DNA from 4 places in the Pseudobutyrivibrio ruminis HUN009 genome. Region 4 is predicted to be linked to each of the others. Evidence: predicted binding sites of a transcription regulator. Region 4 holds the regulator's gene; each other region holds the start of a gene.
The links. The regulator Rex, encoded in region 4, represses fermentation and respiration genes when NADH is low (regulators of the CRP and FNR family bind a similar motif). The targets are predictions, from matches to a motif close to ATTGTTAANTANTTAACAAT.

Region 1: the regulator Rex is predicted to act here: its motif matches at 852-871, upstream of gap (type I glyceraldehyde-3-phosphate dehydrogenase).
Region 2: the regulator Rex is predicted to act here: its motif matches at 1,818-1,837, upstream of BO15_RS0107435 (butyryl-CoA:acetate CoA-transferase).
Region 3: the regulator Rex is predicted to act here: its motif matches at 1,422-1,441, upstream of BO15_RS0110920 (DUF5692 family protein).

Annotation. Positions count from the first base shown of each region.
Region 1 is NZ_JNLH01000001.1:1,830,264-1,834,055, forward strand. Features, by position in the region: gene BO15_RS0108215 (histidinol-phosphatase HisJ family protein) at 1-757, opposite strand, end outside; gene gap (type I glyceraldehyde-3-phosphate dehydrogenase) at 983-1,999, shown strand; gene BO15_RS0108225 (phosphoglycerate kinase) at 2,191-3,414, shown strand; gene tpiA (triose-phosphate isomerase) at 3,580-3,792, shown strand, end outside.
Region 2 is NZ_JNLH01000001.1:1,640,963-1,644,754, reverse strand. Features, by position in the region: gene BO15_RS0107440 (family 43 glycosylhydrolase) at 1-312, opposite strand, end outside; gene BO15_RS0107435 (butyryl-CoA:acetate CoA-transferase) at 466-1,806, opposite strand; gene BO15_RS0107430 (acyl-CoA thioesterase) at 1,926-2,381, shown strand; gene BO15_RS0107425 (hypothetical protein) at 2,427-2,669, opposite strand; gene BO15_RS0107420 (ATP-binding protein) at 2,680-3,792, opposite strand, start outside.
Region 3 is NZ_JNLH01000001.1:2,397,421-2,401,212, reverse strand. Features, by position in the region: gene BO15_RS0110930 (chloride channel protein) at 1-309, opposite strand, end outside; gene BO15_RS0110925 (diacylglycerol/lipid kinase family protein) at 434-1,375, shown strand; gene BO15_RS0110920 (DUF5692 family protein) at 1,516-2,628, shown strand; gene BO15_RS0110915 (MBL fold metallo-hydrolase) at 2,781-3,542, shown strand; gene BO15_RS0110910 (DNA-3-methyladenine glycosylase 2) at 3,544-3,792, shown strand, end outside.
Region 4 is NZ_JNLH01000001.1:2,048,897-2,052,688, reverse strand. Features, by position in the region: gene BO15_RS0109255 (hypothetical protein) at 180-938, opposite strand; gene BO15_RS0109250 (redox-sensing transcriptional repressor Rex) at 949-1,575, opposite strand; gene abc-f (ribosomal protection-like ABC-F family protein) at 1,664-3,577, opposite strand; gene BO15_RS0109240 (polyribonucleotide nucleotidyltransferase) at 3,634-3,792, opposite strand, start outside.

The sequences.
Region 1 (3,792 bases), 220 kb from region 4:
GAAAACCGCAATCATTTAATAAGTCTGGTAGCTTATCAAAATCTGCAGCAACATCTTCTGGACAGTGAGCATCGGCGCCTAGTGTAATCATTTTGCCACCTAATTCCTTGTATCTTTTAATAATAGATGGCGCAGGATTAGGAGCACCCATTCCTTTTCTGAAGGCAGCAGTGTTTACCTCCAAGGCCTTATCAAGCTTTATAATTTGCTGAAGGATGGCATCAATGATTTCTGAATATGGTTGATGTGTGTTATGCTTTGTCTCCTGGTTACGTGCATATCTAAACGCGTAGTCTAAATGTCCGACTGTATCGAAATTTGTAAATGCGGTAATGTTTTCCAGAATGGATTCGTAATATCTGGTGAGCAATGCGCTTTCTGTATCACGATCCCAGAAGCTGTCGAAGTATGGGTCCCATTTATCAACAAGGTGAGTGCTTCCTATTATGAAGTCGTAAGGATGAGCATTTACGGCTTCATTACATTTATCAACCACATGAGGCTGAATTCCAACTTCTAGCCCGTTCAATATGGCGAAGTCATCAGTTGATTCCTGCTTAGCAAGTTGATGCAATGTAGGGTAGTAGTTTTCTAAATCTAAATCAAAGAACCCAAACTGCTTTGGATAGTCAATATCAAGGTGATCCGTAAATGTGATACCAAGTAGTCCTTTTGTCTTTGCGGCGTTTATCATATCAATAGGAGAAGCATCGGAATCTCCAGAAAAATTGCAGTGCATGTGATTGTCCCAAAACATTACTATGGCCTCCTTCTTATAAGTAACTAAATATTAAATGATGATATTGGCGGGTGCAAGAAATATTGTTTGAAAATACAAATAATATAAGTACATTGAGAAAATTTTAACAATATTTCAATTTGGGGTTGAATTATAGATTGATGTTGTATAAAATAAAGTGCATACGGGGCTCTTTGAGAGCTTCAAAGAAAATTTTAAAAGAATCTTTAGGAGGATTTAAAAATGGCAGTAAGAGTAGCAATCAACGGTTTTGGCCGTATCGGCCGTCTTGCATTCCGTCAGATGTTCGGAGCAGAAGGTTACGAAGTAGTAGCAATCAACGACTTAACTAGCCCAAAGATGTTAGCACATCTTTTAAAGTATGATTCATCACAGGGAAAGTATGAGCATGCAGATGAGGTTTCTTACACAGATGATTCAATCATCGTTTGCGGTAAGGAAATCAAGATTTATGCATTCCCAGACGCAAACAATTGCCCATGGGGTGACCTTAAGGTTGACGTAGTTCTTGAGTGCTCAGGATTCTACACATCAAAGGAAAAGGCACAGGCTCATATCAATGCAGGTGCTAGAAAGGTTGTTATCTCTGCACCAGCAGGAAACGATCTTCCTACAATCGTTTACAATACAAACCATAAGACACTTAAGGCTTCTGATACAATCATTTCAGCAGCTTCATGTACAACAAACTGCTTAGCACCAATGGCTGACGCACTTAACAAGTTCGCTCCAATCCAGTCTGGTATCATGGTAACAATCCACGCTTACACAGGTGATCAGATGACACTTGATGGCCCACAGAGAAAGGGTGATCTTCGTCGTTCACGTGCAGCAGCAGTTAACATCGTTCCTAACTCAACAGGTGCAGCAAAGGCTATCGGTCTTGTTATCCCAGAGCTTAACGGAAAGCTTATCGGATCTGCTCAGCGTGTTCCTACACCAACAGGTTCTACAACAATCCTTACAGCAGTTGTAAACAAGAAGGACGTTACAGTTGAGGGTATCAACGCAGCTATGAAGGCAGCAGCTAACGAGTCATTCGGTTACAACGAGGATGAAATCGTTTCTTCAGATATCGTAGGTATGAGATTTGGTTCTCTCTTCGATTCTACACAGACAATGGTTTCTAAGATTTCTGATGATCAGTACGAGGTACAGGTTGTTTCTTGGTATGATAACGAGAACAGCTACACATCTCAGATGGTTCGTACAATCAAGTACTTTAGCGAGCTCGCTTAATTCGTTTTTACGAAATACGACTTTTAAAGGGTCCGGTCCTATTGGACCGAACCCTTTTTATTTTAGATATCTAAGTGAGCTAGTAGGAAACAAGCTCTTAGGTTTCTGAGTGAGACATTTTAGTCGAAGGAAGAAACACTAAGGCTTGTGACCGTAACTAGCGGACTTGGGATTATATGGAGGATAAAAATATGGCATTAAATAAGAAGACAGTAGATGACATTAATGTTAAGGGCCGTCGCGTACTTGTTCGTTGCGATTTCAACGTACCTCTTAAGGCTGGTGAAATCACAGACGACACACGTATCAAGGCAGCTCTTCCTACAATCAACAAGCTTATTGCTGATGGTGGAAAGGTTATTCTTTGCTCACACCTTGGAAAGGTAAAGAATGGCCCTAATGAGGGCGAGTCACTTGCTCCAGTTGCAAAGCGTCTTTCAGAGAAGCTTGGCAAGGAAGTAACATTCGTTTCTGATTACAACGTAACAGGCGAAGCTGCTACAAAGGCAGTTGAGGCTATGAAGGAAGGAGATGTAGTTCTTCTTCAGAATACTCGTTTCCGTGGCGAGGAAGAGACAAAGAACGGTGAGGCATTCTCTAAGGAACTTGCTGATCTTGCAGATGATTATGTATGCGATGCTTTCGGTTCATCACACAGAGCTCACGCTTCTGTAGCTGGTGTTACAAAGTTCATCACAGCTAAGGGTGGTTCAAACGTAGTTGGATACCTTATGCAGAAGGAAATCGACTTCCTTGGCAACGCCGTTGAGAATCCTGTACGTCCATTCGTTGCAATTCTTGGTGGCGCAAAGGTAGCTGATAAGCTTAACGTTATCAACAACCTTCTTGAAAAGTGCGACACACTTATCATTGGTGGTGGTATGTCTTACACATTCCAGAAGGCTCTTGGTTACGAAATCGGTACATCACTTTGCGATGATACAAAGCTTGATTACTGCAAGGAAATGCTTGAGAAGGCAAAGAGCATGGGTAAGGAAATCCTTCTTCCACTTGATGCTGTTACAATCAAGGAGTTCCCAGATCCAATCGATGCTCCAGTAGAGTGCATTACATACGATACAGAAAATATGCCAGCTGACAGAGAGGGCTGCGATATCGGACCTAAGACAGTTGAGCTTTTCGCTAACAAGGTTAAGACAGCTAAGACAGTTCTTTGGAACGGACCAATGGGTCTTTTCGAGAACCCAGCACTTGCTGTAGGTACAAAGGCAGTTGCTCAGGCACTTGCTGAGACAGATGCTACAACAATCATCGGTGGTGGTGATTCAGCAGCAGCTGTTAACCAGATGGGATTTGCTGACAAGATGAGCCACATCTCTACAGGTGGTGGAGCATCACTTGAGTTCCTTGAGGGTAAGGAGCTTCCAGGCGTTTACGCAGCAGACGACAAATAAATCGTAAAGGTAAATAAATCTTATTTATGTAGATTAAGAGAATTGAACAAGCTAGTAGACAACAAGCTCTTAGATCTTTTAAGCGAGACATTCTAGTCGAGCGAAAAGATACTAAGGCTTGTGGGCGTAACTAGCGAAGTTCTATTCTCGTAAAGGAGAGAAAAAATGGCAAGAAGAAGAATTATTGCCGGCAACTGGAAGATGAACATGACACCTTCTGAGGCTGTAAAGCTTGTTGCTGAGCTTAAGGATTTAGTAAAGAACGATGATGTAGACGTAGTATACTGCGTACCTGCAATCGATATCGTTCCTGTAGTAGAGGCTGTAAAGGGCACAAACGTAAACGTTGGTGCTGAGAACTTCTACATCGAGGATAAG
Region 2 (3,792 bases), 410 kb from region 4:
CATGGACATTACAACTCCTTCGCTGGTCCAATTCACCATATCTGTGGATGAATAGCACAGGTACTCTGGAATATTGTAAATAGATTTTCCAACTTCCTCATCTGTAGAAGCATCATGGCCTGTGTAAAGATACACAGTATCCCCATCAACAAGCACCGAAGGGTCACCACCGTATACATAATCCTCATTAGAAGATACTAAAGGATTGCCCCCATCCTCTTTCTCAAGCACAACTTCCTTAGGCGAGCCACAGCCCACTAGGCCTACAGCTGTCGCTGCAATTAGTACTGCAGCCATCGCTTTTTTCTTCATGTAATTATCCCCCTAGTTATTTTCGTTTAGCTTTTGTTAAATTAATTTATAATTATGTATAACATTAATATAAACCACTTTCAATAGGAATAGCTGTGAAATATTCAACAAAAAAAGGACTTCGCAATTAGCGAAGTCCCTGAAAATCTAAGATTATTTATTTGAACGTCTCCAGATGTGCATCTTCTCAGCCTCAGCAATAAGCTCATCACGGAAATCAGGATGTGCAATACCGATAATCTTTTCTGCACGCTCCCAGGCTGAAAGTCCCTTCAAGCAAACCTTGCCATACTCTGTAACAAGATAGTGTGTATTAGCACGAGTATCCGTAACAATTGAGCCCTCAGCAAGTGTAGGACGAATACGGCTCTTTACTGTGCCATCCTTTGTTGTAAATGTAGATGAAAGACATACAAAGCTCTTTCCACCATTTGAAAGATAAGCACCAAGTACAAAATCAAGCTGTCCACCTGCACCAGAAATGTGCTTTGTTCCAGCTGACTCAGCATTAATCTGACCGAACAAATCCACATCAACAGCATTGTTGATAGAAATGAAATTATCAAGTGCTGAAATCTGGCGAATATCATTTGTATAATCAACAGGAGCACTCATAAGCTCTGGATTCTCATCCATGTAATCGTACATCTTTTTTGTACCTGCACCGAATGCATAAGTCTGACGGAATCTATCAATATTCTTCTTTGAACCGTTAATCTTTCCAGCCTTTGCAATATCAACAAATGCATCAACATACATTTCTGTATGAACTCCCAAATCTTTCAAGTCTGAATCAGCAATCATGGCGCCTACTGTATTTGGCATACCGCCAATGCCAAGCTGTAAGCATGCACCGTTTGGAATTTCCTCAACGATAAGCTTAGCAACAGCCTTATCTACATCTGTAGGAGCAGCGCCGCCACCCATTTCAAGGATAGCTGGATTATCTCCCTCTACGATAGCGTCTACCTTAGAGATATGAACTCCCTCTTCAAATCCACCAAGGCAACGTGGCATGTTCTTGTTAACCTCTACGATGATGTGCTTTGACTTTTCAACTGCAGCCATAAGATGTGAAGCGTTAGGACCAAAGTTGAAATAGCCATGGTTATCCATTGTAGTAGTCTGAATCATAAGAACATCATTTGGCTCAATATGCTCTCTATAGTATCTAGGAAGCTCAGAGTATCTAATTGGTGCATAGTAAGAGCAACCTCTTGCAATAAGCTTTCTCTCAATACCACCCATATGCCATGAGTTCCAGCAGAAATGCTCACCTGCATCCTCGCGCTCAAAAATTGCAGGCAACTTCATCAGAATACCGCCACGAACCTTTACATCTCTAAGCTCATCAGTACGTTCAGCTAAAGCCTTATCCAAAGCATCTGGTGTGCCAGTACACCAGCCATAATCAACCCAATCCCCACTTTTTACTACCTTTACAGCCTCAGCTGCTGTAGTCAGCTTCTTCTTATACTCAGCCTGAAAATCCATAATAACCTCCGCTCGTTAAATTTTTATCAATTAAAGTCATTTTACCACTATCATCCTACACAATCAATCTAATTTTTGTGATATAATTAACGTAGTAAATTTCATCAGGAGGTAACACTATGGCAAAACAAGAAATTGAAGTTGCTGGTGCTAAAAGGCAGATAAAGATTACCCCTTTTGAGCATCACACAAAATATCACGAGACAGATCAGCAGGGAATCATCCATACATCTAATTATCTGAATTGGATTGAGGATGCTAGAATGAATCTTATGGAGCAGATGGGACTTTCTTTTAAGCAGATGCTTGATATGGAAATCACCTCCCCTGTAATCTCTCATTCTATCGAATATAGAAGTCAGGTAAAGTTTGATGAGACAATTGTTGTAGATACTAAATTGGTTTCCTACGATGGTCATGAAATGGAAGTGGCTTATCGTATTTACGATAAGTCTACTGGAGAAGACCGTGCCGTAGCAAAGACTAGACACTGCTTTATGAATAAATCAGGAATCCCTATTTCTATGAAGAGGGCTTATCCTGAGCTTGATACAAAGTTCTTTGAATTTAAATAACAGATAATGAAAAACCTTCCCGCATCAGCAGGAAGGTTTGTTTTTTTACATCCCCTTGGAACCAATTTCCATCAAAAGATTGATAAGTTCAATGTCTGATTCCTGAACTCTAAGGTTTGTTTCGATTTTCTCACCAGCTGGATCTGTGATTGCAATTTCAATAACAGAACCTGGTGTCATTGCCTTGTTTTTAGCTGCCCCGAAAAATGGAAGAAGCTTTGGATGATTTGCATTGAAAGTAGCTGCTGCACTTCTAACTTTAAATAAATCTGCTGGATTAAATGCCATCGTAATCTCCTTATATCATGTATTTTCTGAGAAGCTTTTTAAGCTCCTCTTCTTTGATTGGTTTTTCGATGTAGTCGCTAAAACCAAGACCCTCGTATTCTTCTTTAGCGCCTACAACTGCATTTGCTGTCTGCATGATAAGAGGTGTATCCTTGTTTGGATTATTCTCTATTGTATCCATAATCTCCTTTAACTGGAGTCCATCCATGCCAGGCATCAAATGGTCAATAAATATAATATCATATTTTGTTCGTTTTATCTTCTCTATTGCTTCTGCTCCACTGATTGCTGTATCAACAGTAACATCAGTATTATTTAATAGCATCGAGAACACTCTTAAGTTTATAGCTACATCATCTACTACAAGTATTGCGCCAATCACATCAAATACTTCATGTCTGTCAGCCACACGTCTGTCGCCATTAGGTCCCATAGAGAATGTGCCACATGGTTCCACTGAGCATATCTCCTGTGGGATTACAACTGTAAATGACGTGCCCTTACCTAATTCTGATTCTACAGCTATCTGTCCATGCATCAAATCTACAAGCTGCTTAGTAATTGTAAGACCAAGACCGGTTCCCTCGATTTTGCTTTGTGCAAACTCCCCTACTCGCTTGAATGAATCAAACAAATATGGGATGCTTTCTTCCGCTACACCTATTCCTGTATCTCTTACAGTGATTATCAACAGAAGCTTGCCTTCTGATATCTTTCCCTGAACAGAAAGTGTTATTCTTCCCTCAGGTGTATATTTAACTGCGTTAGTAAGAAGGTTTGTTACTACCTGTATGATGTGCTCCTTGTCGCCCTTTAGCTTTTCTGGAAGCACGTCACTCATATCCACTTCAAAGGATAATCGACTAGCCTTTGCTCTAGGGCGAACAAGTGCGTAACACTCACGCACCATATCCATTAATTCGTACTCTTCATCTACTATCTCTATCTTGCCTGCACTTACCTTAGCAAGATCCAGTACCTCGTTTACTATTCCAAGCAGATAGTTGCCGGCGCTGTTAACATCACGGGCATAATCCAAAATATTATCCTCTCTGCTCTCTCTAAGAATCATTTTATTCATTCCTAGGATTGCATTGATAGGCGTTCTCATTTCATGGCTCAT
Region 3 (3,792 bases), 350 kb from region 4:
AAATGGCAGACGCTCATCTGACTGAATCGCAGCAATAACAGTGTTTGTTCCGCTGTCTTTAACCTTTAGAATCTTCTTATATATAAATGTGATTAGCACTGCACCTATCGGCAAGAAATATATAAGCCATGGATTGGATTCGCGGACAGATATGACTTCTCGCATGCTAAGTCCGAAGGCGGTAGCAAATAATCCTACTAGAACACCTATTACGATAGCTGCGATTGTCCAGCTGAAAACAGACATTGCTCGATGACCGTTGTGATCGATTTTGTGAAATAACGTTTCTTTAAATTCTCTATTATCCATATTTTCCCTCTTTATTTGATATATCTTGTATGCTAACACTCTGTATTTTTTCACGCAAGAAATACATTGACTTTACTTGATAAAATATACAAAATTATTTTAGAAACAATATTTGGGAGACAATATGGAAAACGTATTTATTGTAAACAAAGCGAGTAGAACAGGAAAAGCTGAAGATGTTTGGAATAAGATAGAAGAATATCTTGAAAGTGAAGGTGTAGATTACGAAGTTCACTTTACAGCCAAGGCTTATGATGCAACTGAATTTGCAAAGAAAGCCACATCTTCGGGAGAGGATGTTCATTTATTTGTTATGGGTGGAGATGGCACTTTAAATGAAGCGCTTAATGGAATAGTAGATTTTGAACATACCTTATATACACCGCTGCCATCAGGCTCTGCTAATGATTTTGTTAAAGGCATAGGATTGGAAGGAAGCACGCTTGATATTTTAAAACGAGCTCTTAAGGATGAGGGTTTCAAAAGCATTGATATAGGAAAGGTTACTTATAATAAAGAAGGAGAGGAGCATAGTCGTCTTTTTGGCGTTAGTGCGGGAATTGGTGTAGATGCCTATGTTTGCTTACAGGCACTTGATAGCAAGCTAAAGAAATTTCTTAATAAGTTTGGCCTTGGTTCGGCAACATATGGCCTTCTTACTGTGGGAGATATTTTCACAATGCCATTTTCAGATGCGGTTGTTACCACCTATTTTGATGGAGTAAAAGAGGAACGTAATATTAAAAGTACTATATTCGCTGCTGCCATGAATTGCCCGGCAGAGGGCGGTGGTATACCAATGGCTCCAAAGGCCACAGCTGACTCCGGATATCTTACAGCATTTATTGCCCATGACATTAGTAGAATTAAATGTTTTGGATTATTACCTTTTTTAGTTGCAGGTAAGCATGAGGGAAGGAAGGGATTTGATTTATTAAAATTTAATAAATTGGAGATATCTATGGATGATCAAATGTGTGTACATGCTGATGGTGAACATGTTGGATTTTATAATAAAATTTTATTTGAATGTTTGCCCTCAAAGTTGAAAATTAGGGGCTTTTAAGGAATACAAATTCTTAAAAATGTATTAAATTTTTATTAAGCAAAATATTGTTATTTTCTTGACGACCAAGTATAATAGAAACTGAGGGAAAGAGAAGAAGTTTCTCTTTTAATTTCTAATAATTATTAAGGAGGATGGATATGTTTTTCCAAATCACTAATCTTTGGCAGATCCTTGGATGGTTCCTTGTATTTGCAGGATTAATTCTCATGAACGAACTCGGCCGTCGTACAAAGGTCGGCGGAATGATTATTTTCGTAATCATCCCATGTATTCTTACAGTATATTTCATTCTTGCACACGTTGGTTTATTCGGCGGTGCAGCAAACCCAACTGTTGCTTATATGGATGGTTGGTTCCACTACTTCAAGCTCTACGCAGCAGATATCGGATGCGTCGGCTTCATGATGATCAAGTATAAGTGGGGCATTGGTAAAGAAAAATGGTTTGCTTGGTGGCCATGGTTCATCGTAGCAGCAAACATCATGATTGCTAATGTTTCAGATATGGAGTCTGCTCTTGCAGCATACTCAATCACAGGCGACCTTTCAGGTGCTTGGTGGTGCTCAAACGAAGGTGTATTCATCTACGGTGGATGGTGGAACGTTGTTAACGCTCTTGCTGGTATGATCAACATCTTCTGTATGACAGGTTGTGTAAAGCTTTACACATCAAACGACAAGAATCAGGCAGATATGATTTGGCCAGATATGACAATCTGGTTCATCATCGCATATGATGTATGGAACTTTGAGTATACATATCTTAACCTTCCTACACATACATGGTACTGTGGTGTTGCACTTCTTCTTGCTCCTACATTTGCTAACGCACTTTGGAACAAGGGTGCATGGATCCAGAACCGTGCTAACACACTTGCAATCTGGTGTATGTGGGCTCAGGTAGTACCTCTCTTCCAGTTAAAGGGTACATTCGCAGCTGTACTTCCACGTGTATACGGTGGCGCTACAGAGGCTGGTGTTACAACAATGGATCTTTATGAGAAGGCTATCGCTCTTTACCAGGCAGGCCAGGGCAAGACAGCAGCAGCTAACGAAGCTATCGCAGCAATGGGTATCACAGCTGATCCTTCAATGCAGGGATTTGTAGCTATGATGGCACTTGCAATTAACGTTCTTTGCATCTCTGTTATCATTAGAAACGCAATCAGAATCGGTGGAAACCCATATTCTAACTGCGTATTCGAGGGAACAAAGGACTTCGACGAGGCTATGGCTCGTGCAGCAAAATAATTCATGAGATTTTAAGGCATCCGCTTAGGCGGGTGCCTTTTTTGTATTCATCAATATTTAGTGAATAGTATTTTAAATTCATCTAAATATAGGTATAATATTCACATGAATATGCCTAATTTTGATTAAGGCGATATATTAGGGAGAATCTAATGTACAAAGTTTACTATATTATGCATAGTAGCTTCTTGGTGGAGCTAGAAGATAGATATTTACTATTTGATTATTTTGATAAATCAGTAGTGGCAGATACAGTGCAGTTTCATGGCTGCCTGCCAGAGCTTAATCCTGATAAATACCTTTATGTTTTTGCAAGTCATAGCCATAAGGATCATTGGTGGCTGGAAAATCTCCGTCTTGCTGACTCAAGAGACAATATCAAGTTTATTTTGTCGAAGGACATTAGATTAGGCCGCAACTATCTTATTAGAAATGGCTTTGATTTATCTATAAAAGACAAGATTCAGTTTGTAACATCCATGAAGAAGTATCAGGTGGATGATATGACTATAGAAACCCTTCGTTCTACAGATGCGGGAGTGGCATTCGTAATCAGCGTAAATGGCATGAACATTTATCATGCAGGGGATTTAAACTGGTGGAATGCTGAGGGCCGTGGGGAGCTATACGGTGAAGTATATGGTCGAGAGTACAAGCGAGCTTTGAAATCTATTTTAAACAAGCATTTTGATATAGGATTTGTCCCATTGGATTCTCGAATGGGGGAGGATGGTTATTTCCTTGGCTTGGATTATTTCATCAAGAACATTGATTGCGACAACATCTTCCCTATGCATATGTGGGGAGATTACAAATGGATTGATAGATTCAAGAGTCGCCCAGATATTGCAAATCTTAGGGAGAGAGTTGTGGATATAGATAGGGAAAATATGATTTTTGAGATAGAGGACTAGAATGGTTTTTAGCAAGAGTCTTACAGCGGAAGAATTTAATCCAGAGATTATCATGAATTCTGGACAGGTTTTTAGAATGAAGAAGGAGACTGCCGGCGCAGACGGCATGCCTGATACATATAGCGCCTGTTCAGGAGATAATGATGTTTATTTCTATTTGAATAGAGAAAAAGATACCTGGGATTTTGCCTGTGAAGAAAGCCAGTGGGAATTCTGGTGCAGATATTTTGATTTCGACACAGATTATACT
Region 4 (3,792 bases):
AGCCCTATCGCTTCAATAACAACAATAGCCAACAAAAAAATAATTAAATAGGGATTGGACCCGTCTTCCATAAATACTCCTTTCTTGAAATACGTAAATTATCACAATAATAATGATACCATATATACAAGAAAAAGACTAAACATAATGGTGTTTAGTCTTTTAAAAAACAGTAAATTCTATTCTTCAGGTGAAGCCTCTGCTTCCTCAGTATTTTCTTTTGTTTCCTTAGAAACTGCATCCAAATCTACTTCTTCAAGCTGAATGTCAGAAAGATCTGTTTTATCACTTTCATCCTGCTTATCTGCAGGTGTTTTTACAGGCTCACCTTTATCATCGATTGTACCAATATAGAAATCCCCATTTTGCATATCAAATAGATTTAGTACCTCCATACCAAATACATCATGCATATATGAGTAAATCTCTTTATTGTTAATCTCGCGGTTATGCTTGCGAATAACGTTTTTCTTGAGCTGAACTCTAACATCCTTAATCCAGTTAGTAATTTCCTCTGCCTCTGTGGAATTAGTACGAAGTTTATCGTAGCAATAATCCATTGTTGCCAACATCAGCTCTCGGTTAACATCATCTGTCTTCTGTGGGAGCTCGCTCAACTCTTCTTCGTTTGATTCGATGCGTTCCTTGCATTCTTCTAAAAGTCTTTTATCATCATCAAGCTTCTTTGAAACCAGATCAGAAGTTCCTTCCATATTGGACATAACCGAAGCCATCAAGTTTTCTTTAACCTTCTTAAGGTCTTTAAGTTCCTTTTTCAGCTCAGCTTCACGTTTCAGTAAGTCATTTTCCTGCTTTTCAAGCTCTTTAACCTGTTCAGGCTTTCCGCCTAATGCAAAAAGTCTATGCCATTTCTGATCCAAAATAAGCATAGGAACCTTGATTTTGGAAATGGCAGTTGTAAAATCCCTGTCCGCCATATACATTCACCTACTTCTGTTGAGTAATGTTATAAGAAAGTTGCATCAAACTATCTGATAAATGAACATTTTCTATAATAACATCAGGAATATCATCTAAATCAACATGAGCAAAGTTCCAAATAGCATGTACGCCTAGTGAAACAAGCTTTAATGCTGTAGATCTCGCGTTTGACTTAGGCAATGTTAAAGCTGCAATTTCCACATCATTATGTTTAATGAATTCTGGAAGCTCATCAAGCATCTGAACAGGAATGTCTCTAACTAATTTGCCTTTAAGCTCAGGATTAACATCAAATAATCCAATAATTTTAAAACCTACACGCTCAAATTTAACATAACCTGCAATAGCCTGGCCCAAGTTACCAGCGCCAATAACGATAACATTATGTGTTTCGTTAACTCCCAAGATATTTCCTATTTCATCATGTAAATATGCAACATTATATCCATAACCCTGCTGACCAAAACCACCAAAGTTGTTAAGATCCTGTCTAATCTGAGATGCTGTAACATGCATTCTCTTACTTAAATCATTTGATGAAATTCTTTCAACACCATCGTCTAAAAGTTCGCCCAAATATCTGTAGTACCTAGGAAGTCTTCTGATGACTGCTTGTGAAATCTGTTTATCCAACCCATATACCTCCTAATTACAATTTTCAATCTTAATTATAAAATCACACAAAAACTATGTCAAGATTTTAACAAAGACTTATACATGCTTAAGATAAACTTAACTCCTCCCACTGAGAATATAAATCTTCCAATTTAGAATCTATTTCATTCTGTTCAGCAGTTAATTCGTTGAGCTTTGCAGAATTTGTCATATTCTCTGGCTTTAAGAATTCGTCTTGAATCTTTGCCTTTTTTTCTTCTAGTTTTTCTATCTCTTCTTCGATTTTTGAGATTTTGTTTTGAAGCTTTCTCTTTTCCGCTTCAATTCTCTTTTGTTCTTTAAAATCAAGCTTTGCAGCTGTAGCGTTAGAGTCTACTACAGATTCCTGGATTGAAGCAACATTTGCTGCAGAGAGTTGTTCCTTCTTGACAATATAATCATCGTAATTGCCAAGATACTTTGTAAGATGACCATCTGAAAGTTCAAGAATCATATTTGCAGTACGGTTAACAAAATATCTATCGTGACTTACATAAAGCAAAGTTCCGTCATATTCGTTAAGTGCTTCCTCAAGCATTTCTTTCGAATCCATATCAAGATGGTTTGTAGGCTCATCAAGGATTAAAAGATTAGACTTAGAAAGCATAAGTTTTGCAAGAGAGACACGTCCTCTCTCGCCACCGGACAGCTCGCTGATGCGTTTAAAAACATCATCTTCTGTGAACATAAAGGCCGCTAATGTATTTCTAACCTGAGTCTCTGTGAGATAAGGATAAGAATCATGTAGCTCACTAAAGATAGTGTTTGACTCTGTAAGCCCCTGCTGCTCCTGGTCATAATATCCTACAGTAACATTTGCACCAAAGCGAATCTCTCCTGATTCAAAATCTGTAAGACCATTGATACATTTAAGAATTGTAGTCTTTCCTGTACCATTGTCACCTAAAATAGCGATTCTATCCCCTTTGTGAACTTCGAATGAAAGGTCTGTAAAGATATTTTTATCATCGTATGATTTTGTCACATGAGAAAAATCTAATACATCCTTGCCACTTTCCTTTTCAACCTCAAGAGTAAGTCGCATTCTAGGCATATCCTTATCAGGTGCATCCATAATATCGATCTTATCAAGCATTTTCTTTCTGCTTTCAGCTCTTTTTATGGATTTTTCCCTGTTGAAGGATTGAAGCTTTTCAATAACAGCTTTCTGGTGTTCAATTTCCTTTTGCTGTTTTTCATAGCTGCGCTCATATGTGAGTTGATACAAAGCCTTTTGCTCAGAAAAAGCTGTGTAATTTCCTGTATATACACTAGTGCGTCCATAGGATAAATCAACAACATGATCTACAATTTTATCAAGAAAATATCGATCATGAGCAACAATTACAACTGCGCCTTTGTATGAAGATAAATATCCCTCCAACCACACGATTGAATTCAAATCCAAATGGTTTATAGGCTCGTCTAATAAGAGCAAATCTGGTGATGAAGCAAGAAGACGTCCTAAGCTAACCCGTGTCTTCTGACCTCCAGAAAGCTCATTCATGCTTTTATTTAAATCATCCCCTTCAAAGCCAAGGCCCTTTAAAATACCAACAGCTTCAGAACGAAATGTATATCCACCTAATAAATCAAATTGATGCTGTAGCTTATGATAATTTTCCATAAAAGTCGCAGCATCTTTACTATCAAGATTTGACATCTCCATTTCCATATCTGAAAGACGTTTTTCCATGGAAAGCAAATCTTCACGGGCACTGAGTACTGTATCCAAAATACTACTACCAAAAGAATCCTCTTGGTACTGAGCTAAATAGCCCATAGTTGCATCTTTTTTAAGAGTAACTTCGCCACTATCTGCAGGCAAATCTCCAACTATGATTTTCAATAGCGTAGATTTTCCCGTTCCATTGTTACCAACGATAGCTACTTTAGAACCCTCATCCACAGTAAAAGTGGCATCTTTTATAATGCCATCTTCTCCAAATGATTTAAAAATATGCGAAACATTAAGTAACATAGTTTTTCCTTAAAAAATGCGCCTGACTAATGTCAGGCGCCAAATAAAATCTAATTTTACTGAACATCCTTAATAGAGAAGCTGATGCGTCCCATCTTGTCCTTACCAAGGCATACAACCTTAACAGTATCGCCAAGAGTAAGAACATCTTCTACTCTGTCAATTCTTTCCTTAGCAATCTTAGAAATGTGTACCATTCCTTCCTTGCCTGGAGC